Regions from separate parts of the Pseudomonas sp. NPDC078416 genome, predicted to be linked through region 1. Evidence: predicted binding sites of a transcription regulator. Region 1 holds the regulator's gene; each other region holds the start of a gene.

Region 1 (5,901 bases):
CCTCGAACCGAGCATGGCTGAGAAACTTCAGCGCTCGTTGATCGAAGCGGCGCAGCGTCAGGAGATGCAGGGGCAGCCGGTTATTTTGTTGGTCGCAGGTCCGGTTCGCGCCATGTTGTCCCGCTTTGGACGGTTGGCTGTACCGAATATGCATGTTTTGGCTTACCAGGAAATTCCTGACAATAAGCAAGTCACCATCGTAGCGACTGTCGGGCCTAACGGCTGAGGTAGTGAGTCATGCAAGTTAAGCGTTTTTTCGCCGCCGATATGCGACAAGCCATGAAACTGGTTCGCGATGAGCTGGGCGCTGAAGCCGCCATCATCGGGAACCGGCGGATCGCCGGCGGCGTGGAACTGACCGCCGCCCTGGATTACAAGCTGTCTGCGCTGGCCCCGCGTGTGCCGAACATCGAACTCGAAGAAGAGCTGCGCAAGACCCAGTCGCGCATCGTCACCGCTCAGGCTGAGCTGACCCACCGCAGCGAGCTGGACACTGTCGCCAATCGCCAGTTGTTCGTTGGCCTGGCGATGGATGACAGCAAGCAGATCGAGCCAACGCTGGAAGAACCGTTCCGCCCGTCGATCCACGCCGCTGTGGCCGCCGAGCGTGCAGAACGCAACGCCGAGCCTGCTGTTGGCGACCGCGCCTACGAAGCGATGCGCTCCGAATTGAACGGCCTGCGCGAACTGCTGGAAGTCCAGCTGGGCTCGCTGGCCTGGAATCAACTGCAAGGCAGCCGTCCGCAGCAGGCCAATCTGTGGCGCCGTCTGCAACGTGTTGGCCTCTCCGGCCCGCTGTCCCGCGATCTGCTGGCGATGGTCCCGGAATCCGGCGATCAGGCCCACACCTGGCGCATGCTGCTGGCCCATCTGGCCCGCATGATTGCCACGCCGGACGTCGAGCCACTGGAAGAGGGCGGTGTGATTGCCATGGTCGGTCCTGCCGGCATGGGCAAAACCACCACGCTGGCTAAACTGGCGGCCCGATATGTGTTGAAATACGGCGCGCAAAATATCGCGCTGGTGAGCATGGACAGTTTCCGCATTGGCGCCCAGGAACAGCTGAAGACGCTGGGCCGGATCCTCAATGTACCGGTCACCCACGTCGACCCGGGCCAGTCCCTGGCACAGGCGCTGGAGCCGCTGCTGCGCAAGCGCGTGGTGTTGATCGACACCGCCGGCCTGCAAGCCAGCGATCCGGCACTGCGTCTGCAACTGGAAACCCTCGCCGGACGTGGCATCAAGGCGCGCAACTACCTGGTGCTGGCGACAACCAGCCAGAAGCAGGTGCTGTCAGCGGCCTACCACAGTTACAAACGTTGCGGCCTGGCCGGGTGCATCCTGACCAAGCTCGACGAAACGGCCAGCCTGGGCGAAGTGCTCAGTCTGGCCGTGACACACGAACTGCCTGTGGCCTATCTCACCGATGGCCCACGGATACCGGATGATCTGCATTTGCCGCGTCGGCACCAATTGGTGAGCCGGGCTGTCAGCGTGCAGATGCAGGAGGAGCCTAGCGAGGAAGCGATGGCGGATATGTTTGCGGATCTTTATCACAGCACCGGCAAGCGCGCGGGCTAGGTAGAGAAAATGACAGTGGAATTTTCCTGCATCGATGGTCTGCCAGGCATTGTTCAGGCACTGAACGTGCAGCCCGACATGTGGCTTAGGTCTAAGCAAGACAAGGTAAACAATTAACATGGGCAGCATGCATCCCGTACAGGTTATCGCGGTGACCGGTGGCAAAGGTGGCGTAGGCAAGACCAACGTTTCAGTGAATCTTTCACTGGCACTGGCCGAGCTGGGACGTCGCGTCATGTTGCTGGACGCCGATCTGGGTCTGGCCAACGTCGACGTATTGTTGGGTCTGACCCCCAAACGCACCCTGGCTGACGTCATCGAAGGGCGGTGCGAGCTGCGCGATGTCCTGCTGCAGGGACCGGGCGGTGTGCGCATCGTGCCGGCGGCATCGGGCACCCAGAGCATGGTCCACCTGACCCCGGCGCAGCATGCCGGGCTGATTCAGGCGTTCAGTGACATCGGCGACAACCTCGATGTGCTGGTCATCGATACCGCCGCCGGCATCGGCGAGTCGGTGGTGAGCTTTGTCCGCGCCGCCCAGGAAGTGCTGCTGGTGGTGTGCGACGAGCCCACGTCGATCACCGACGCCTACGCCCTGATCAAATTGCTCAACCGCGATTACGGCATGAACCGCTTCCGCGTCCTGGCCAACATGGCCCAGAGCCCGCAGGAAGGGCGCAACCTCTTCGCCAAGCTGACCAAAGTCACCGACCGTTTTCTCGACGTGGCCCTGCAGTATGTGGGCGCCGTGCCGTACGACGAATGCGTACGCAAGGCCGTGCAGAAACAGCGCGCCGTGTACGAAGCGTTTCCGCGTTCCAAATGTGCCCTGGCGTTCAAGGCCATCGCGCAGAAAGTCGACACCTGGCCGCTGCCGGCGAACCCGCGCGGTCACCTGGAATTTTTCGTAGAACGCCTCGTGCATCACACCAGCGCAGGGCCCGTCTCATGACAGCAAGTGGCTATCGCATGTACAGCAAATCGTCCAAAGACTCCCAGTATGAGCTGATCGAGCGTTATGCCCCGCTGGTCAAACGAATCGCCTACCACTTGCTGGCGCGTCTGCCGGCCAGCGTGCAGGTCGAGGACTTGATCCAGGCGGGCATGATTGGCTTGCTCGAAGTCTCGACCAAATACGACTCCACCAAAGGGGCCAGCTTCGAGACGTACGCGGGTATTCGTATCCGTGGCGCAATGCTCGACGAAGTGCGCAAGGGGGACTGGGCACCGCGCTCGGTTCACCGCAACACGCGCATGGTCAGTGACGCGATTCGATCAATCGAAGCAAAAACCGGCCGTGACGCTAAAGATCACGAGGTTGCTGCCGAACTTGAAATGAGTCTCGACGATTACTACGGGATTTTGAACGATACCCTGGGCAGCCGCCTGTTCAGTTTCGACGACCTGTTGCAGGACGGCGAACACGAAGGGCTGCACGAGGACGGCGCGAGCCAGTCCCTCGAACCGTCGCGGGATCTGGAAGACGAGCGCTTTCAGGCTGCGCTGGCCGAGGCCATTGCCAACTTGCCCGAACGTGAACGCCTGGTGCTGTCGCTGTACTACGACGAAGAGCTGAACCTCAAGGAAATCGGTGAGGTCCTGGGTGTCAGCGAGTCGCGGGTCAGCCAGTTGCACAGCCAATGCGCGGCGCGGTTGCGCGGTCGTCTTGGCGAGTGGCGCGCACGTTCATGAATCAGGCGCAGGCCGAGAGGCCTGCGTGTTTTGCTTGTAAGACCGGCTGTGCAAGACGTTGAGCGGGAAGCAGAAGAGACACGGCAGGAGTCGGTCGAACCGGGTCGTAGATGATCCGGTTTCGCTGCGCTCGTCCCGGTCGATTTCAATCCCTCTTTCTGTTCGGAGCCGGTATTGATTGAACGCGCGTTCAGGTGCTGAACGCGTTAAAGACTGCTTGGAGGTCGAATTGGACAAGAACATGAAAATCCTCATCGTTGATGACTTCTCAACGATGCGGCGGATCATAAAAAACCTGTTGCGTGACCTTGGGTTCACCAACACGGCCGAAGCAGATGACGGACTCACCGCATTGCCGATGCTGCAAAGCGGCGCCTTTGACTTCCTCGTCACCGACTGGAACATGCCGGGCATGTCCGGCATTGACCTGTTGCGTCAGGTACGTGCCGACGAGCGTCTGCGCAGCCTGCCGGTGCTGATGGTCACTGCCGAAGCCAAGCGCGAGCAGATCATCGAAGCCGCTCAGGCCGGTGTGAACGGCTACGTGGTGAAGCCGTTCACTGCGCAAGTGCTCAAAGAGAAAATCGAAAAGATATTCGAGCGCGTCAATAGCTGATGTCCGCTGCGAGGGCGCTATGGATTCCAAAGATTCGACAATGGGTGACTTTGAGTCAACCCTGAAGAAACACGCACAAGAGCTGGTCGCGAGCCTTGAAAAAGGCAAGTTCGGCGACGCTGTGCAACTGATCCATGAGCTTAACCAGACCCGCGACCGCGGCCTGTATCAGGAAGTCGGCAAACTGACGCGCGAGCTGCACAGCGCGATCGTCAACTTCCAGATCGACCCGAACATGCCGCAGGCCGAGGAGGTCTCCCAGATCACCGACGCCACCGAACGGCTGTCGTACGTGGTCAGGCTGACCGAAAACGCGGCCAACCGGACCATGGACCTGGTGGAGCTGAGCACGCCGCTGATGCACGGGCTCACTGATGATGCCAAGTCGTTGAGCGCCGATTGGGGACGCTTCATGCGCCGCGAGATCAGCGCCGAAGAGTTTCGTGATCTGGCCCGCCGTGTCGATGTGTTCCTGACCCGCAGCGAGAAGGAGACCACCGAGGTCTCTGCGCATCTCAACGACATTCTGCTGGCGCAGGATTACCAGGACCTCACCGGTCAAGTGATCAAGCGCGTGACCACACTGGTCACGGAAGTCGAGCGCAACCTGCTCAAGCTGGTGCTCATGGCGAGCCAGGTGGACCGCTTCGCGGGCATCGAGCACGACCAGGAAGTGTTCCGTCAGCAAAAAGAACAAGAAAAACTTCACTCCAAGGGTGAAGGTCCGCAGATTCATGCCGATAAACGTGAAGACGTTGTATCCGGACAGGATGATGTTGACGATCTGCTATCCAGCCTCGGATTCTGATTCGGTCATTCTTATTCGGACTTCAGGTTTTCTGTGAAAGTGGCTGCTGGACCCGCGCGCCAATGCTTCGACGAAAGCAAGGCGCGCAGGCCGTCAGTGCAGCCTCCGGATCGGTTTGACGGTTAATTTTAGGAGCACCCCCCAATGAGCTTCGGCGCCGATGAAGAAATCCTTCAGGATTTTCTGGTAGAGGCCGGCGAGATTCTCGAGCTGTTGTCAGAGCAGTTGGTCGAGCTGGAAAGCCGGCCGGACGATGCGGACCTGCTCAATGCAATTTTTCGCGGTTTTCACACTGTAAAAGGGGGCGCCGGCTTCCTCCAGCTCAACGAGCTGGTTGAATGCTGTCACATCGCCGAGAACGTGTTCGACATCCTGCGCAAGGGTGAACGCCGCGTCGACTCGGAGCTCATGGACGTGGTGCTTGAAGCACTCGACACCGTCAACAGCATGTTCGGTCAGGTGCGCGAGCGTTCCAGCGTCACCCCGGCCACGCCTGAATTGCTGGCCGCGCTGTCTCGCCTGGCTGAGCCGGCATCGGCAGAAGAAATTGCGGCGGCACCGGTAGTTGAAGAACCGGTCGCTGAAGCACCGTCCGAAGACATCACAGACCTTGAATTCGAACAGCTTCTGGATTCGCTGAACGCCGTCAAGGCGCAAGCGGCAGGGGCGCCTGCGCCTGTTGCTGCTGCACCGGCACCCGTCGCCGCAGCACCGGCGGCCGCGGTTTCCGCTGCACCGGCCGGCACCGCGGCCAGCGATGAAATCACCGACGCCGAATTCGAATCACTCCTCGATCAGCTGCATGGCAAAGGCCAGTTCGCCGTCGATGCTGTGCAACCGCCTGCCGCTGTAACGCCGCCGGCCGCTGCGACGCCGTCTGCCGCACCGGCCAGTGACGAAATCACAGACGACGAATTCGAGTCGCTGCTGGATCAGTTGCACGGCAAAGGCTCTTTCTCGCCGGAGGCCGTTGGCGCTGCTGCACCTGCTGCTCCTGCTGCCGCTGCACCTGCCGCGCCGGTTGCGCCCGCCGCCCCGTCGAAAGCCGCTGCCTCGGACGAAATCACCGATAACGAATTCGAAGACTTGCTCGATCAGTTGCACGGCAAAGGCAAGTTTGAACCTGCGGTGGCTGCCGCAGCACCTGCCGCAGCACCTGCTGCACCGGCCAATAAGCCTGAGCCCGCCGCCAAAGCCGAACCGG
Region 2 (5,901 bases), 220 kb from region 1:
AAATTCTGCGGGATAGGCGAGGGCGGCGTGACTGGTCTGGAGCTCGGTCAGGGTTTCACGCACCACTTCCTTCGCGAGGCAGGCACATTTCCCGCACTTGCTGGCGACACCCAGGGTTTCGCGGACGTCACGATAGCTGCAGCATCCTTCCATGATTGCTTCACGGATTTGTCCGTCGGTAACACCTTGGCAGAGGCAGACATACATATAAGAAACCGTCGCTGAGTGATTGGCTCAATGCGAGAGATACTAATGTTAATGAGAATGCTTGTCAAAACTACTCAGGCCTCTTTGTGTGGCTACCGATGAGTGGTCAGCTGCGGCAGTGAGGAGTTCTGCCTAACGGCAGAACTGTTTCGCCTTCGGCGAGTTACTTGGAAAAGCACCCCAAGTAACCAAGGGTGCCTGCTCCTGGTTTGGCCCTTCCTTCGTCAGGGTTCCTTCACTCCGGTCTCGCTCCGTGGGCCCGCGCCGAACGGACATCCATGTCCTGACGGCGCTCTCGCCGCATCCATGCGGCTCGGCCCACTGCGCGAGACCTGCGTTCAGCCTGCACCCAAGTCGCGTTTGGCGGTGACTGGGGTTTTTGCGTAGGAAGATCAAAAGCGCGTTTAAGCAGATCAAAAGCTTCCCGGCTGAAGCCGGTCCCACGGGTTGTACGCGACGTGCTTTTTAGTGGGACCGGCTTTAGCCGGGAAGGGGCCAGTCGGGGCGCCGACGGAGTTTGAGCCGATCACTGCCTGCCGATCCTCACCCCCATAAAAAAACCGGCCACATGGGCCGGTTCTTGTATCGCGCAGCAAAGTCGACTCAGTTGTCGAAGTCGTGCCAGCCGCCCATTTCTTTCCAGCGGTTGACGATGCCGCAGAACAGCTCGGCAGTCTTCTCGGTGTCGTAACGGGCCGAATGGGCTTCGCGACCGTCGAAATCGATGTCCGCCGACTGGCAGGCTTTCGCCAGAACAGTCTGACCGTACGCCAGGCCCGCCAGCGTCGCGGTGTCGAAGCTGGAGAACGGGTGGAACGGATTGCGCTTCATGTCCAGCCGCGCAACCGCTGCGTTGAGGAAGCCCAGGTCGAAGCTGGCATTGTGGCCCACCAGAATCGCGCGTTTGCAGCCGTTGGCTTTCAGCGCCTTGCGGATGCCGCGGAAGATGTCCGTCAGCGCCGTTTCTTCGCTCACGGCCATGCGCAGCGGGTGATCCAGCTTGATGCCGGTGAACTCCAGCGCCGCGGCTTCAACGTTGGCGCCTTCGAAGGGTTCAACGCGGAAGAAATAGGTGTGGTCCGGAAAGACAAAGCCTTTCTCGTCCATGCCAATCGTCGTGGCCGCGATTTCCAGCAACGCATCAGTGGCGCAATTGAAGCCGCCTGTTTCTACGTCAACAACAACGGGCAGGTAGCCGCGAAAACGGGCAGCCATCGGGTGCCGGGATCCTGTACCGCCACCGGAACCTTCTTGCTCGTCTTCGTAATGTTCTTCACTCACGCGTGTTCCTCCAGCAGGCGCCAGCGCAGTTTTTCACCGGCGCGCAGCGGGATAACAGAAAGCTCGCCAAACGGCAGGCTGGCGGGGGCCGTCCACTCGTCACGAACCAGGGTAATGGTGTCGGTGTTGGTCGGCAGGCCGTAGAACGCCGGGCCGTGCAGACTGGCGAAACCTTCCAGCTTGTCCAGCGCATTGCGTGATTCGAACGCCTCGGCGTACAGCTCGATGGCGGCGAATGCGGTGTAACAGCCGGCACAACCGCAGGCCGCTTCTTTGGCGTGCTGCGCGTGGGGCGCGGAGTCCGTGCCGAGGAAGAACTTGCTGCTGCCGCTGGTGGCGGCATCGAGCAGGGCAACCTGATGGGTATTGCGCTTGAGAATCGGCAGGCAATAGAAGTGAGGGCGAATGCCGCCCACCAGCATGTGGTTGCGGTTGTACAGCAGGTGGTGAGCCGTGATGGTCGCGCCCACATTGGCCGATGCTTCATTGACGAACTGCACGGCGTCGGCGGTGGTGATGTGTTCGAACACCACTTTCAACGTCGGAAAACGCTCGACGACGCGGCGCATGTGCTCGTCGATGAAAATCTTTTCGCGGTCGAACACGTCGATGTCGCCGCGGGTCACTTCGCCGTGGATCAGCAGCGGCAGGCCTGCTTCAGCCATCGCCTCGAGCACCGGGAAGATCTTGTCGACACTGGTCACACCGGAATCGGAATTGGTCGTCGCGCCCGCCGGGTACAACTTGGCGGCGTACACGAAGCCACTGGCCTTGGCGGCGCGAATCTCTTCGGGCTGCGTCAGGTCGGTGAGGTAAAGCACCATCAGAGGCTCGAATCGGCTGCCTTGAGGGCGCGCAGCGAGGATGCGCTGACGATAGGCGTCCGCTTGCTCCGCGTTGCGTACCGGGGGCACGAGGTTCGGCATGATGATCGCGCGGCCAAAAGTGCGCGCTACGTCGGCGACGGTGTGGGGCAGAACAGCGCCATCTCGAAGATGGATATGCCAGTCGTCGGGGCGCAGGAGGGTCAGGCGTTCGGACATTGGGGATTCCAGGCGGGTCAAACTCGCTGGGAATGCTACCGGAAAAGACTCCTCCAGGCACTCGCTATCAAGTTTTGCGGGAAGTTACCGATAGCCACGTGTAAGTCATAAATCTTGTTACACGTGAATTTAGTGGAGCCTCCCGTGCGCCAGCGATATTTAGCCCTGCTCAGCGCGTTTGCCAGTCTGCCGGCCATGGCGCTCACCTTCCAGACCCGTCTGGAGAATATTGAGTGGAAGGTGGAAGGCGATCAGTTCGAGTGCAGGCTGACGCAGCCGATCACCGATTTCGGTGCCGGCGAGTTCGTGCGCCGCGCGGGTGAGCAGCCGACGTTTCGCTTGAAAGCAAATGGCTACAGCCTGGCGTCCGGTTCGGCCATGTTGATTGCCGCTGCAGCGCCGTGGCAGCCGGGTCGCAGTGACCTCAATCTTGGCGCCGTTAAAGTCAACAGCGGTGAGACTCCTTTCAATACCAATCAGGCCCAGGCGACGCGTCTGATTGCGGGCCTGATGGAGGGGCGCAGCCCGGTGATTCGTCATTCTCTGCGTGATGGCGGCGGCGCGATGGAAGTCCGTCTGCTGCCGGTCAAATTCAGCAAGGCCTACGGCGAGTTTCAAGTGTGTACGGCGAAGCTCTTGCCGATGAATTTCGAGCAAGTGCGGCAGTCCGAGATCGGCTTCCCTGGCGGCGGTATCGAGCTGGACGCTACGGCCAAACGCAAGCTGGACACCGTGCTGGCTTATATGAAGGCCGATCCGACGGTCAATCACGTCGAGCTTGACGGTCACTCCGACAACAGCGGCAACCGGTTGACCAACCGCGATCTGTCGCGGCGTCGGGCGCTGTCGGTCATGGACTACCTCAAGGCCCAGGGCATCCCGGAGGAACAGATCACCCTGCGCTTCCACGGCGAGCAGTACCCCCTGGCGCCAAACACCAACAATGCCAATCGCGCGCGCAACCGTCGGGTGAACATTCACCTGGAACGTGTGGCGCAGCAAACCCCGGCCGTGCCGCCATCCGCCGCGCCTGCCCCGATGCCTGCTCCATTGCCCGTGCCCGCTGCAACGCCAGCCCCGGGCGCGGCGCCTGTTACAGCGGCAGGTGCGACACCCGCCAAGGCCTCTTGATGATGATCAGGCAGGTCGTCTGACTGACAGAATCTGTCGCTTTGTCGTCAGAAGCTGTCGCGACACTGTAAATTCCCGCGCGTGATCGGTAAACTCGACGGTTTTCCGTACAACGCGTTGGAGTGATGGCATGGCGGACGTAAACAAGGTAGTTCTCGCGTATTCCGGTGGCCTGGATACTTCGGTAATCCTCAAGTGGCTGCAAGATACGTACAACTGCGAGGTGGTGACCTTCACCGCTGACCTGGGTCAGGGCGAAGAAGTCGAGCCAGCACGCGCCAAGGCACAAGCCATGGGCGTCAAAGAAATCTACATCGACGACCTGCGCGAAGAATTCGTGCGTGATTTCGTGTTCCCGATGTTCCGCGCCAACACCGTCTACGAAGGCGAGTACCTGCTGGGTACTTCCATCGCGCGCCCCCTGATTGCCAAACGCCTCATCGAAATCGCCAACGAAACCGGCGCTGACGCCATTTCCCACGGCGCTACCGGCAAAGGCAACGACCAGGTCCGCTTCGAACTGGGCGCCTATGCGCTCAAGCCAGGTGTAAAAGTGATTGCGCCATGGCGCGAGTGGGACTTGCTGTCCCGCGAGAAGCTCATGGACTACGCCGAGAAGCACGCGATTCCGATCGAGCGCCACGGCAAGAAAAAGTCCCCGTACTCGATGGACGCCAACCTGCTGCACATTTCCTATGAAGGCGGCGTGCTTGAAGACACCTGGACCGAGCACGAAGAAGACATGTGGCGGTGGACAGTGTCCCCGGAAAACGCGCCGGACAAGCCGCAGTACCTGGAGCTGACCTACCGCAACGGCGACATCGTGGCGCTGGACGGCGTCGAAATGACCCCGGCCACCGTCCTCGCCACCTTGAACCGCATTGGCGGCGAGCACGGTATCGGTCGTCTGGACATCGTCGAGAACCGCTACGTCGGCATGAAATCCCGCGGCTGCTACGAGACCCCGGGCGGCACGATCATGCTGCGTGCTCACCGCGCGATCGAGTCGATCACCCTGGACCGCGAAGTCGCCCACCTCAAAGACGAGCTGATGCCCAAGTACGCCAGCCTGATCTACACCGGCTACTGGTGGAGCCCTGAGCGTCTTATGCTGCAACAGATGATCGATGCTTCGCAGGCACATGTGAACGGCGTCGTGCGCCTGAAGCTTTATAAGGGCAATGTGATCGTGACCGGTCGCAAGTCCGACGAGTCGCTGTTTGATGCGAACATCGCGACGTTTGAAGAAGACGGCGGCGCCTACAATCAGGCAGATGCGGCGGGCTTCATCAAGCTCAACGCATTGCGCATGCGCATTGCAGCGAACAAGGGCCGCAAGTTGTTCTGATCACTGTCGTGGTTGATGTGCAGCCCTGTTCGGGGCTGCACTCATTACACTTGGCCTCCTCATACCGCCGGCGATTCATTCAACACTCTTCCCGCGCCCGCGCTGGCCGATTTTTGCCCCCGTTTACAGGCGGTAAAAGATGCGCTCGCGCTCTGCGGTATCTGCGGCGTTCATGTCGGCAAATCGCTGTCCTCCCCGGCGATTCTCTTAGCCGTATCCCCCTTCGAAGTTGTTCGAAACTCAAAACGATAGGCTTTGCCGATGTCCCAGATATCGCGCACCCCGACGCCCAGTAGTTGAGCGATTTCGGGAACGGTGTAACCCAGCGCCGAGTAATGCATGGCATGCCCGGCAGTGGCGTCGTCCAGGGTTGCCGGCTCTCTCTGCCGGGACGTGCGTGACCGGCGAACAGGCTGGCAATAACGGATCTTCAGACCGTTCTCGCTGGCCAGGCGCTTGATGTCCTTCTGGTTCATGCGCAGCGAGTATTGCAGCGCGGCGACACCCGCTCCCTTGGCAACAAGCCCCTTGAGAAGATCGACTTTGGTAGACAGCTCCGCTTCCGGATCGGCGTCCCGGATTTGCCGCGACGCTTCGGTCTCCCTCGACTCTCCTTCTGCAATGACATTAATGACGCCGCCCTGGGAAACGTAGCGCTCTACGGCTTCCGCCAGTTTGAGAGGGTCGCTGCTTGCGCCAATGGAGTATTTAATTTTCTTGGTCATGGTAGGTTCCTTTGAACATATCAACTAAACAGCCTGCACTGCCGGGACGTTCACGCTTAAAAGCGTTTAAACACCGAATGGCTTTATTCATGCCGAAGAGTGACCTGCGCACGGACCGCTGGCAAAAGAACCGCCCGTCTTTATATACGCAGTAATCTTATATCGT
Region 3 (5,901 bases), on a different contig from region 1:
GAAGTGGTGGCCGAAGGCGTCGAAACCCCTGAGCAACTGGCATTGCTGCGCAGCTTCAACTGCGACCAGGCTCAAGGTTTTTTGATCAGTCACCCGCTGGCGTTGCCGGAGCTGATGGATTATCTGGCGATGGATCAGGTGCAGAGAAAGGGACTGCAGGGGATTTAAGGAGTAGTCGTGCACAGCCCGTAGGAGCGTGGCTTGTCCCGCGATCGGCTGCGCAGCAGTCGTAAATCTGACGACTCCGTTTGTCCTGATGCACCGCGCTCGCTTGTTTTGCTGCCGCTGCGCGGCAGATCGCGGGACAAGCCACGCTCCTACAGGTCTGAGTCGCTTAACCCATAACCACAACGCCCGTCGCCTCTTTGCGCAGCAGCCTCGCGGTCTTGCGCTCGAATGCCCACGTCAGTGCAACCGCTGAGCAGAGCAGGCCGATCGCCAACCCCCACCACACGCCTACCGCGCCCTGGTTAGCCAGAAACCCGAGGCCCCACGCCAACGGCGCGCCGACCACCCAGTAACTCGCCAGCCCGATCAGGAACGTGGTTTTTGCGTCCTTGAATCCCCGAATCGCGCCCATGGCGATGGTCTGCGTGCCGTCGAGAATCTCGAACCAGGCGGCGATGGCCAGCAGCTTCACCGCCAGCTCGACCACACCCTGGTATTTCGGATCGTTGACGTCCACGAACAAGCCGATGACGGCGTGGGGCGCGACCCAGAACAGAATGCCGAACGACAGCATCAACAGCCCGCCAAACCCGATCCCCATGCGTCCGGCAGTGCGTGCCAGCAGCAGGTTCCCGGCGCCGTAGTGCAAGCCGATGCGCATGGTCACTGCGTAGGAAATCCCGACCGGCACCATGAACGCCATAGACACCGATTGCAGGGCGATCTGATGCGCGGCCATCTGGGTGCTGCCCATGGCGCCCATGCAGAACGCCGCAAACGTAAACAGCCCGACCTCAACCGCGTAGGTGCCACCAATAGGCAGGCCCAGACGCCACAGTTCTTTCAGGCAACTGCGCGAGAGCTTCATCAGTTCTTTGTGAAGGGGATACGCCGCGTAGGCGCTGTGATAGCGAATGTGCAAGACCAGGGCGATGGCCATGGCGTTGGTGACAATGGCCGTGACCAGACCGATGCCCATCAGGCCCCAGTGCGGCAGCCCGAACAGCCCGTGGATAAAGGCGTAGTTGAGCCCGAAGTTCAGCGCCACGCCCACCAGGCTGATCACCATTACCGGGGTCGCACGCCCCAATGCACTGGTGAAACCGCGCAGCGCCATGAAGCTCAACAGGCCGGGCAGCGCCAATGGCAGCGTGATCAGAAATTCGCTGGCCATGTGAACGTTGGCTTCATCTTGACCAAACTGCAGCAGAATCGGTTCGAGGTTCCACAGGATCAGCGCGGCAATCAGCGCCATCCCCCATGCCAGCCACAAACCGGCCTGGGTCAGGCGAGTCACACCCGCATGATCATTCGCGCCTTTGCGGATCGCCACCAGCGTACCAACGGCGGCCATGACGCCCACGCAAAAGAACGACACGAAGTTGTAGCTGGCTGCGCCCAGCCCGCCACCGGCAAGGGATTCCGGGCCCAGCTTGCCCATCATCACGGTGTCGGTGAACACCATCAGCATGTGCGCCATCTGCGAAGCAATCAGCGGCCCGGCCAGACGCAGGATGATCCACAGTTCTTTGAAGGCGTGCTGGTGCATGGTCTTTGCGCTCGGGTTTGCGGGTGTTGGCAGGCCGGTCATTGTGGGGATTCGGGCGAGGATGCACAAAGGGATAAATCCGATCATTGGCATGAGTAAAACTCATCCTGTGGTGTTCTGCGATAGAGTGGCCTCAGTCGCCGTCCAGCCTGAGGAATCCCCATCGATGTCTCGCACGCTCCCGCCTCTGTATGCCCTGCGCGCGTTTGAAGCCGCTGCGCGACACAGTTCGTTCACGCGTGCCGCTGAAGAGCTGTCGATCACCCAGAGCGCGGTCAGTCGGCATATCCGCACGCTTGAAGAGCATTTCGCTTGCCGTCTGTTTCGCCGCAACGGTCGTAATCTGCAACTCACCGAGGCCGCCCGCGAATTGCTGCCGGGCGTGCGGGAAGGCTTTTCAGCCCTGGAGCGAGCGTGCAGCGCGTTGATGGCGGAGGAGGGCATCTTGCGCATGAAGGCCCCATCGACCCTGACCATGCGCTGGCTGCTGGCGCGGCTGAGTCGTTTTCGCCATCTGCAGGTGGGCAACGAAGTCCAGCTGACCAGCGCCTGGATGGACATCGACAGCGTCGACTTCACCCAGGAGCCGTTCGATTGCGCAGTGTTGCTCAGCCATGGCCATTTTCCGCCGGACTGGGAAGCGACCTACCTGTTCCCGGAATGGCTGATTCCCGTGGGCGCGCCGACGCTGCTGGATGATGCGCCGTGGGATGCCGAGCGCCTGGCCGGCGCCGAACTGTTGCACCCCACGCCCGACCGTCGCGACTGGCGCCGATGGCTGGAGCGCATGGATTTGTCTGACCGGGTTTCCCTCAAGGGAGGGCAGGTCTTCGACACGCTGGAGTTGGGCATGATTGCAGCGGCTCGGGGTTACGGTGTTTCCATGGGCGATCTGCTGATGGTGGCGGAGGATGTCGCTCAGGGTCGGCTCAGCCTGCCGTGGCGCACCGCAGTGGTCAGCGGCGAAAACTACTACCTCGTCTGGCCCAAGACTCGCCCGGGCGGCGAGCGTATGCGGCGGCTGAGCGACTTTTTGCAGGGCGAAGTACAGGCGATGGAATTGCCAGACGTGACGATTCTGGAGTGAACCGTGGGGCGCTCCCTCACCGAGGGAGGGTGCCGTAGACCGCTAGCGACGGAATTAATTCCGTCCTCAAACGGTGTAGGACTCAAGTATTTCGTTTGTCAGCCGAAGCTGTAATTGCGAGCCGGTTCTCCTCAATCGGTTCATCAATCCTCTCTATTAGATTCGTCCGAATGGTGTTCCTGAGATCAGGACGGCCCAGTCGTTCGGCAAGGAGCTCCAATGTCTCAGCCTCGCGCCCGAATTGCTTCGCAACTCGGCATCGCCCTGGCCGTTATTCTGGCCGTCGTCATCAGTGGCAGCACGCTGTTCGCCCTGCGCTCACTGGACTCGGCAAACCTGGTTATTCGCGAAGAGCACATGGGCAGCGAAGCCCGATTGCTCGCCGACCAGTTGAACACGTTCCACAGCACCCTGCGTGACAGCACCCAGCGTTTGAGCGGCCTGTTCGAGAAGCGTTTCTCGGGCGGCCTGAGCGTGCAGGCTGATCAGCAGGTTGCGGTCGCGGGCGTGCAGACCCCTTCGTTACTGCTCAACGGCAATGCGCTGAACAACGACTTCACCGAAGTCGACGACTTCAAGAAAATGACGGCCGGCGTGGCGACGGTCTTCGTTCGCAGCGGCGACGACTTTGTGCGCGTCAGCACTTCCCTGAGCAAACAGGACGGCTCACGCGCCCTCGGCACCTCGCTGGATCACAAGCATCCGGCCTACGACAAGCTGCTAGCCGGCCAGGGATACGTCGGTCGCGCGCTGTTGTTCGATCGTCTGTACATGACGCAGTACAGCCCGGTGCGTGACGCCAGCGGCAAGGTCATTGCCGTGCTGTTCGTCGGTTTCGACTACACCGACGCGCAGAAGGCGCAGTTCGACAACCTGAAAAACTTCCGCATCGGTTCCACCGGCTCGCTGGCCCTGCTCGATGAACAGAACAAATGGCTGGTGCCGCCTGCGGGCGTGAAGGACCTGGATCAGGCAGCCACCACGCTGGCTGAGTTCGGCAAGACGCCGAGCGTCGGGCGTTTCTGGCAGGACGCCGGTGAAGATTTCTATACCGTCGGCGAGAAGTTTGCCGGCGGCCCTTGGACGGTTCTGGCGACGATGCCCAAGGATGAGATCAGCGCAGTGACCTGGAGCGTCGGCACGCAATTGGCCATCGGCAGTCTGCTGGCGATGTTGATCGCTGTCGGTGCCGCGATCTGGCTGTTGCGCAGCAAGCTGCGGCCGCTGTCGGCGTTGGTCAGTCAAGCCGAAGCCCTCGGCGCAGGTGATCTGAGCGCACGTCTGAACATTTCCAGCCATGACGAAATTGGTCAGTTGGCAGGCAGCTTCAACAAGATGGGCCAAGCGCTGGAAACCATGGTGTCCCACATCCGCACGGCCGCGCTGGAAGTGAGCAGTCGTGCCAACGCATTGTCCGGCCTGTCGGGCGGCGCTTATGAAGGGATGGAGCAGCAATCCGGCGAAATCACCAGCATGGCCGGTGCAGTGGAGGAGTTCAGCGCCACGGCCCTGACCATCGCCGACAACATGGGCACCACCGAACGCATGGCGCAGGGCAATGCTCAGCAGACCCGCATCGGTCGCACGTCCATGGAAGAGGCGTCGGCCTCGCTGGAGCAAATCGCAGGCTCGCTGAGCAGCACCGCGACGGTGATCGATACCTTGGGCCAGCGCTCGCAAGAGATCGGCGGGATCGTCAGCGTCATCACCTCGATCGCCGAGCAGACCAACCTCCTGGCCCTCAACGCAGCGATCGAGGCCGCACGCGCCGGCGAGCAAGGCCGTGGTTTTGCGGTGGTAGCAGATGAAGTCCGCAGCCTGGCATCACGTACGCGTCAGGCCACCGATGAAATCTCCGGCATGATCAGCAGCATCCAGCAAGAGACCAGCAATGCCATCAACACCATGCAGCAAGGCAACGCGCTCATGCAGGAAGGCCTGTCGCGCAACGCCAAAGTCGCGGCAGCGCTGGCCCAGATCGACGAACAGAGCCGCTCGGCCGGCGAGCAGTTCACATCCATCACCACCGCCACCCAAGAGCAGAGCAACACCGCCACGCTGCTCAGCGCCAACCTGCAAAGCATCGCCCTGGCGAACAGCGAGCAACGCGAAGTCGTGTCCAACCTGGCGATCACGGCTCAAGAGCTGAATGCGGTCGCGTCCGACTTACAGAAGGAAGTAGATCGGTTTCGGTGAGGCTGGGGCGCTGTCGACTTGCCTGACTTTGGGGGGCGTTCGTTTTTTTTTCAAGCGCCCCATCTCCCGATAGTCAGCGGCGACAAGCGTTTGTAGGAGCGCGCTTGCCCGCGAATGCGGTGGGTCAGATTGCACCGATGGCAACTGAAAAGACGCGTTCGCGGGCAAGCGCGCTCCTACAATTGATCTCCTTACACCCACGGTGTATTCGAGCTTTAGTTCGACGAAGGCCGATACTGCAGTGCCTCGGCGATATGGCATCGGGCGATTGCGTCTACCTTCTCCAGATCCGCCAGCGTGCGCGCAACCTTCAGCAGACGATGTGCAGCGCGCAGGGAGAGGTTCAGGCGTTCGCAAGCGTTCTCGAGCCAGGCTTCGTCTTCCGGCAGCAGCGCGCAGTGCTGGCGCAGCGCAGGAAGATCAAGGAATGCGTTGGCGCAGCCCTGGCGTCGTTGTTGGCGCTGGCGTGCATCGGACACCACCTCCGCTGCGCTGGCGCTTTCACTCTTGCAGTCAGGCGTGGCCGCTAAAGACGTAGTTTCCCGAGCAACGGTCAGGTGCAAATCGATCCGGTCAAGCAATGGGCCGGACAGCTTGTTGCGGTAGCGCTGAATCTGATCGGTGGAACAGCGGCAGCGCCCGGTCGGCTCGCCGTGATAACCGCAGGGGCAGGGGTTCATCGCTGCGACCAGTTGAAAGCGCGCCGGAAAGCGCACCCGATCCCGCGCGCGGGAAATCACGATATGGCCAGATTCGAGGGGTTCGCGTAGCACCTCCAGCACACGCCGATCAAATTCCGGAAGCTCGTCCAGAAACAACACGCCGTGGTGCGCGAGGGTGATCTCGCCAGGTTGCGGGCGACTGCCGCCCCCGACCAGCGCAGGACCCGACGCCGAGTGAT
Region 4 (5,901 bases), on a different contig from region 1:
CCCACCAGTTCGCTGGTGCCGAGGTGAGCCGGGTGCGCCTTGACGATGACCGGGCAGCCGGCCGCCAGCGCTGAGGCGGTGTCGCCGCCGGCGACCGAGAAGGCGAGGGGGAAGTTGCTCGCACCGAACACTGCCACCGGACCAAGACCGATGCGCCGCAGACGCAGGTCGGCGCGCGACAAGGGCTGGCGCTCCGGCATTGCAGTATCGACCACGGCGCCGTGCCAGCGGCCATCACGCAGCAGACTGGCAAACAGCTTGAGCTGGTTGACCGTGCGCATCCGCTCGCCTTCAAGGCGCGGCTTGGGCAGGCCGCTTTCGACATGAACGCGCTCCGTGAGGACGTCGCCCAGATCGAGAAGGCCTTGGGCGATGGCTTCAAGGAAGGTGGCGCGTTGGTCGTCACTCAATTGCCGGTAGCGGTCGAATGACGCCTCGGCCAGTTCGCACGCGGCATTGACGTCATCCAGCGTGCTGGCGCCAAACGACGGTTTCAGGGGTTCTCCCGTGGCGGCGGCGAGGGCGAACACCTCTCCGGCCTGACCCCGCACAGTGCGCTGTCCGATGATCGTTTCACCAAGAATCTGCATTGCTCAACACCTCTCGAGGGCGGCGACCGTCAGTGGGTACCGCTGTGGCCAGCCCCTGAGGTTACATCATGGCGCTGCGATCGCCACTGGTCCGGGTGTTGAGCTTGCTGTTGAGCTTATGGCCGCGTTCATTGCTGCAGCTTATTGCTGAACGGCGGTGAACCCCTCAAAGGCCGTGTGTTGCTGGATCGCGCTGACAATGTTCTTGCGCGTGGCGGGCTGCTGGTTACCGTCCTTGTCCACGAACACTTCGCTCTGCAGCTCGGCTTCATCGCCTTCACCGATGAACGAGAAACCCAGGAACTCAAAGGCTTCGCGGTCAGCGTTGGCTTTCGAGCGTGGCGTGCGCAGGGGCAGGGTGACGCTGGCGCCGTCCTTGCTGATGACGAACACCTCGGCTTCTTTCTTCGGCCGTGCCGCTTTGCTCTTGCCGCCGCTCGGGTTACTGACTGCTTGATGGGTCTGGTTCAGTACTTTCAACGCCAGGCTGTAGACCAGCTCCTGAAAACTCGGATCGTCCTTGTAGCTGGAAAGAATCCGGCTGATCGGAAATTTCGAGCTCAGGTCTTCCAGCGCGGCCATGTCGTCGGCTTCTGCGTCCTTGAGCTGTTTGAGCTGACCCATCAGCTCGTAAGCCTGGTCATCATCGAATCGGTCATGGGCGGCGCGTATCGCCAGGCGCAGATCGCGAATCTGGTCGCTTTCCTTGGCGCTCTGGAAGGCGTCTAGCACCATCTCGCTGATGGTTTTGGCCTGTGGCACGTGTTGTGAAAGGTTGATGGCTTCTTCGTAGGCTTGCTTCGACGACACGGCGTTTGCCGCCGGATCGGTATGGGAATCAGACATTGAACATCCACTGCTTCGTTAACTGGGGTTGAGGCGCGAAAAGCTCGGGGCGTTTCGAGGGGCGTAATCTATTGGACGAGGGCGCGGTTGTCACGGATTGCCGCTTGCGTCCGGACCACAGGGCGATTGGCGTTGGATGACCGCAGAGCGCAGACCGCACTATCAAAAAGCCCGGCAATTGCCGGGCCAGTCTTATACGCAGGTGCCGCCTTTATGGTGCGAGCCCGTTCCGCCGGAAGGATGCGTCCCTTTCGGACACGCCGACGCAGAAAGTGAAACGATTGAAAGCAGAGCGACCAGTCCAGCGATAGCGATCTTCTTCATATTGCCTCCGTGCACTGCGAGATGCAGTACAGGGCTATCGGCGTATTGGGATCCCGCTTTAGGCGCAGAACGCCAGAAACAACAAAGCCCGCACAAGGCGGGCTTTGTTGAGGTACTTGGTGGCTACACAGGGACTTGAACCCCGGACCCCAGCATTATGAATGCTATGCTCTAACCAACTGAGCTATGTAGCCAAGTGGCGCGCATTATTCGCTCAGATCGCATACGTGTCAAGCGTCTCTTTCAAAAAATTTATCCACACGATCAATCGGTTAGCCTCCGCGCTCTTCCTCCATTCCTCAGCGCTGCACGTCGGTGACAGTTTCTCTACCTGCGCTGAGTGCTTTTGCCCCACTTTCGCGCACGCAGCATGCACCGTCTTCGGTCTCGCGCCCGGTTTGATGGCTTCGTGCTATCGGTCCGGTTCTTGCTTATGCCTGCCGCATCGCTGCCGTTATAGATGGAAGCGGCAGCAGATCTCGATAAACCCAAATGCGCCACTTGTTCAAAAGATGGACGGTTATCGTTTTCAAAACACAGACATGGCATTTTGCCGGTAAGAACGTAAGGCAGCGCAGCGATGATCATTGGGTCGTGCAGCGGTTGTCGGTGAGGAGTAGTCGGCTATGCAGAGTCTTTTGTCACCAGGGATCCGCCTGCTCGGACGTTTCGGGTTTGCGCGCAAGTTTCAGGTGCTCTTCTTTCTGTTTATTTTGCCGCTCGCGGGCAGCCTGTGGATGATCGGCCAGGATTACCGCAGCAAGCTGGAGGTGATTTCTCAGGAGCAAGCCGGCGTGCGCCAGCTTCTGGCGCTCGATGCGCTGGATGTGCAACTGACGGCCCAGCGCAACCGCGCCGCGCGCTGGAAGGCCGCCGACATTCTCCATGATCCGACGCCAGCCGCGAAGGCAGCCATGAATGCGCTGGATGCTGCCAACCCAGAACTGACCCGAACCCTGGCTTCCCTTGGCGATGAGCTCAAAGCGCAGAACGCCAGTGGTGACATCATGACTCGGTATCAGGCGCTTCAAGCCTCGGTCAAAGGAATGGATTCGGAATCCCTGCGCACCGTCGGCTGGTGGCCGGATGGCTACGATCGCTTCACCTCCGCCCTCACCGCGCTGCAGAGTCTGCGCGAACAGATCGCCATGGACAGCGGTTTGATCCTCGATCCGTGGCTTGAAACCTACTTGCTGATGCAGATCGCCACGCAGCAGGCGCCGGACCTTGTCGAGCGGGTAGGGCGCATGGCAAGTATCGGCCAGTCGTCGATCGCGTCCGGGCAGTTCTCGTTGCAAAGCCGTCTTCAGATGCGCGACCTGCGCAGTCGCATCGGCGACGCCCGTGATCAATTGGTCAAAACCGTGGGTTCGCTCAAAGCCAAGGCCTATCCCGGCATGGAGATCTGGACGCGTCAGTATGAAGACAGTCTCCAACGTCTCGATACCGAACTGAAAGCGCTCGACGACGGTGTTTTCGGTGGCAGCATCAAGCTCGACCCGGCCGCCTTCGAGCGCAGTGTCGACAGCGTGAGCGAAGGCCTTGCGGCCCTGCGCAAGCAGTCACTCTCGTCACTCACCACCCGGCTCGATTACTACCATGAACAGGCTAACCAGCAGTTCGTGCCGGTGGCCGCGACTTTCAGCGTTCTTGCTCTCGCGGCGCTGTATCTTTTCATGTGCCTTCAAGCCTCGATTCAACGCAGCACCAAGGGCATCACGACCTTGGCCGAGTCGCTGCGTGACGGCAATTTGTGTGTTGAGGTCGCCGTCGAGGGGCGTGACGAGCTGGCTGCCATCAGCACCGCACTCAACGTCGCGGTGGTGCAACTGCGCACCAGTCTGCTGGGCGTCAACCACGAAACCCAGCAACTGGGCTCTGCGGTGCTGACGCTCAACGAGCAGTCCGGCAGCACGCTCAACGAAGTCGAGGATCAACAACAGCAGATCAGTCAAATCGCAGCGGCGGCCACCGAGCTGGCCGCGACGTCCATGGGCGTCGCCCGCAGCTGTGAAGCGGCGTCTGGCAGCGCCCAGGCCACCCGTCGCATCGCCGAGGACAGCAGTCGCGACAGTCAACGCACCACGGCGAGCATTCAGCAACTGAACCAGAAGCTGACTGACACCGCTAACGCGTTGAGCAAGGTCAGCGAGCAGGGGCAGCAGATCCAGTCCGTGGTGGACACCATTCGTGGCATCGCCGAGCAGACCAATCTACTGGCGCTCAATGCCGCCATTGAAGCGGCGCGTGCGGGGGAGCAAGGGCGAGGTTTCGCCGTGGTCGCTGACGAAGTGCGCAGTTTGTCGCAGCGGACCCAGGCGTCGACGGCGCAAATTGCCGGGACCGTGGACAGCCTGCGGTCGACCGTCAGCCAGGCCGTCAACCTGATGGAAGCAGCCTGTGGTCAGGCGGTGAGTGATGCGCAGTCGGTGACCGGACTGGGCGAGCGGCTGGAAGAGATCGCCAGCGCGGTGCAGATCGTTACTGACACGCTGGCGCAGATCGCCACTGCGGTCGAAGAGCAGGCTGCAACGGCGGACGAGGTCAGCGGCAATATTCAGCAAGTGGATCAGGCCGCTGGCCGTTTGCTGGACGGTGCGCGTGCGGTCAATCAAGCCGCAGACACCCTGACCAGAGGCAGCCGGGCCTTGAGCGACAACACCGCGAGATTCCGGTTGGGGTAAGCCGCGCAGGCAATGCATGAGGGGATTGGCGTCCACGTCCCCTGTCCGCGGGTGCGGCGCGGGTTGAAAGAAGAACGGCTGGCGACGTATAAGATTCGTCGCTTGCACATCGTCTTCTGAAACCCATCGTCGTAGGGGATTTTTTCCATGACCGATAGCAGTGCCGCAGGTGCGGCGGTTTATTCGCCCCTGACGTTAGCGTTATACGACGCCTGGGTGCTCGGCATTTCCAATCGGTATGCCTGGCGGTGCCCGACCGATGAGGTGCTGTTGCCGTTCTTCCGCGCCAATATTCGTGCGCACCATCTGGATATCGGCGTCGGCACGGGTTATTACCTGGCGAAAGCCAATCTGCCGCCGAACACCCAAATCACTCTGATGGACCTCAACCCCAGCAGCCTTGCCGCTGCCAAGCGCAGAATCGGACGGCCAGACACGCGCACCCTTCAGCATGACGTCATGACGCCGATCCCGGGCAGCGAGCGCTTCGATTCGATATCCCTGTTCTACCTGCTGCACTGCCTGCCTGGCCCGCTGGACGCCAAGGCGGCGATCTTCGCTCACCTCAAGCACAACCTGAACCCGGACGGCGTGTTGTTTGGCGCGACGATTCTAGGGGACGAGGCGGGGCACAATGGTTTCGGCCGCAAGCTGATGGCGGTGTACAACAAGAAAGGCATCTTCGGAAATAGCCAGGACACTCAGGCCGGTTTTGAAGCGCATTTGCGCACGCACTTTGGCGAGGTATCGCTCAAGCGTCAGGGCGTTGTTTTGCTGTTTCGCGTAGCGCAGCCGATCGTCTGAACCGTGCTGCGGCGGGTACGCTTCGCAAGCGGATGCACACCGCAGAAAGCACAAAGCCCGCGGATCACGGAGTGATGCGCGGGCTTTGAGGTTCAACGGGGTTCGTGGATAGCCACAAGCGCGTTAGACGTTGAAGCGGAAGTGCAGAACGTCGCCGTCCTTGACGATGTAGTCCTTGCCTTCCAGGCGCCATTTGCCTGCTTCCTTGGCACCGGCTTCACCCTTGTACTGGATGAAGTCGTTGTAGGCGACGCACTCGGCGCGGATGAAGCCTTTTTCGAAATCGGTGTGGATCACGCCGGCAGCCTGTGGCGCGGTGGCGCCGACACGGACGGTCCAGGCACGCACTTCTTCGACGCCGGCGGTGAAGTAGGTCTGCAGGTGCAGCATTTCGTAGCCGGCACGGATCACGCGGTTCAGACCAGGCTCTTCAAGGCCCAAGGCCTCCAGGAACATGTCCTTTTCTTCGCCGTCGTCGAGTTCGGCGATCTCCGCTTCGATCTTGTTGCAGACCGGCACCAGCATTGCGCCTTCTTCTTCGGCGATGGCGCGAACCACGTCCAGGTGCGGGTTGTTCTCGAAACCGTCTTCAGCGACGTTGGCGATGTACATGACCGGCTTGGTGGTCAGCAGATGGAAGCCCTTGATGACGG

What was found. Region 1 encodes FliA, which starts transcription of late flagellar genes. Its sites were predicted from a motif close to CTAAAGTTTNNNNNNNNNNNGCCGNTAA; they were not measured.
Region 2: a site for FliA is predicted at 2,598-2,625, ahead of ACQKEN_RS07775 (flagellar protein MotY). Genes of this name have one in related genera too.
Region 3: a site for FliA is predicted at 2,886-2,913, ahead of ACQKEN_RS00695 (methyl-accepting chemotaxis protein). Genes of this name have one in related genera too.
Region 4: a site for FliA is predicted at 2,191-2,218, ahead of ACQKEN_RS22485 (methyl-accepting chemotaxis protein). Genes of this name have one in related genera too.

The regions. Positions count from the first base shown of each region.
Region 1 covers NZ_JBNNGV010000004.1:7,023-12,923, forward strand. Annotated here, with positions in the region: gene flhA (flagellar biosynthesis protein FlhA) at 1-226, shown strand, start outside; gene flhF (flagellar biosynthesis protein FlhF) at 238-1,581, shown strand; gene fleN (flagellar synthesis regulator FleN) at 1,700-2,533, shown strand; gene fliA (RNA polymerase sigma factor FliA) at 2,530-3,273, shown strand; gene ACQKEN_RS06810 (chemotaxis response regulator CheY) at 3,515-3,889, shown strand; gene ACQKEN_RS06815 (protein phosphatase CheZ) at 3,909-4,697, shown strand; gene ACQKEN_RS06820 (chemotaxis protein CheA) at 4,842-5,901, shown strand, end outside.
Region 2 covers NZ_JBNNGV010000004.1:231,918-237,818, forward strand. Annotated here, with positions in the region: gene ACQKEN_RS07760 (bacterioferritin-associated ferredoxin) at 1-207, opposite strand, end outside; gene rnt (ribonuclease T) at 811-1,488, opposite strand; gene pyrC (dihydroorotase) at 1,485-2,531, opposite strand; gene ACQKEN_RS07775 (flagellar protein MotY) at 2,676-3,662, shown strand; gene ACQKEN_RS07780 (argininosuccinate synthase) at 3,793-5,010, shown strand; gene ACQKEN_RS07785 (hypothetical protein) at 5,181-5,735, opposite strand.
Region 3 covers NZ_JBNNGV010000001.1:147,712-153,612, forward strand. Annotated here, with positions in the region: gene ACQKEN_RS00680 (putative bifunctional diguanylate cyclase/phosphodiesterase) at 1-168, shown strand, start outside; gene ACQKEN_RS00685 (NorM family multidrug efflux MATE transporter) at 335-1,717, opposite strand; gene ACQKEN_RS00690 (LysR substrate-binding domain-containing protein) at 1,884-2,804, shown strand; gene ACQKEN_RS00695 (methyl-accepting chemotaxis protein) at 3,024-5,000, shown strand; gene ACQKEN_RS00700 (YifB family Mg chelatase-like AAA ATPase) at 5,216-5,901, opposite strand, start outside.
Region 4 covers NZ_JBNNGV010000036.1:16,859-22,759, forward strand. Annotated here, with positions in the region: gene ACQKEN_RS22470 (aldehyde dehydrogenase (NADP(+))) at 1-590, opposite strand, end outside; gene ACQKEN_RS22475 (hypothetical protein) at 732-1,436, opposite strand; tRNA gene ACQKEN_RS22480 (tRNA-Met) at 1,878-1,954, opposite strand; gene ACQKEN_RS22485 (methyl-accepting chemotaxis protein) at 2,387-4,444, shown strand; gene ACQKEN_RS22490 (class I SAM-dependent methyltransferase) at 4,592-5,248, shown strand; gene ychF (redox-regulated ATPase YchF) at 5,372-5,901, opposite strand, start outside.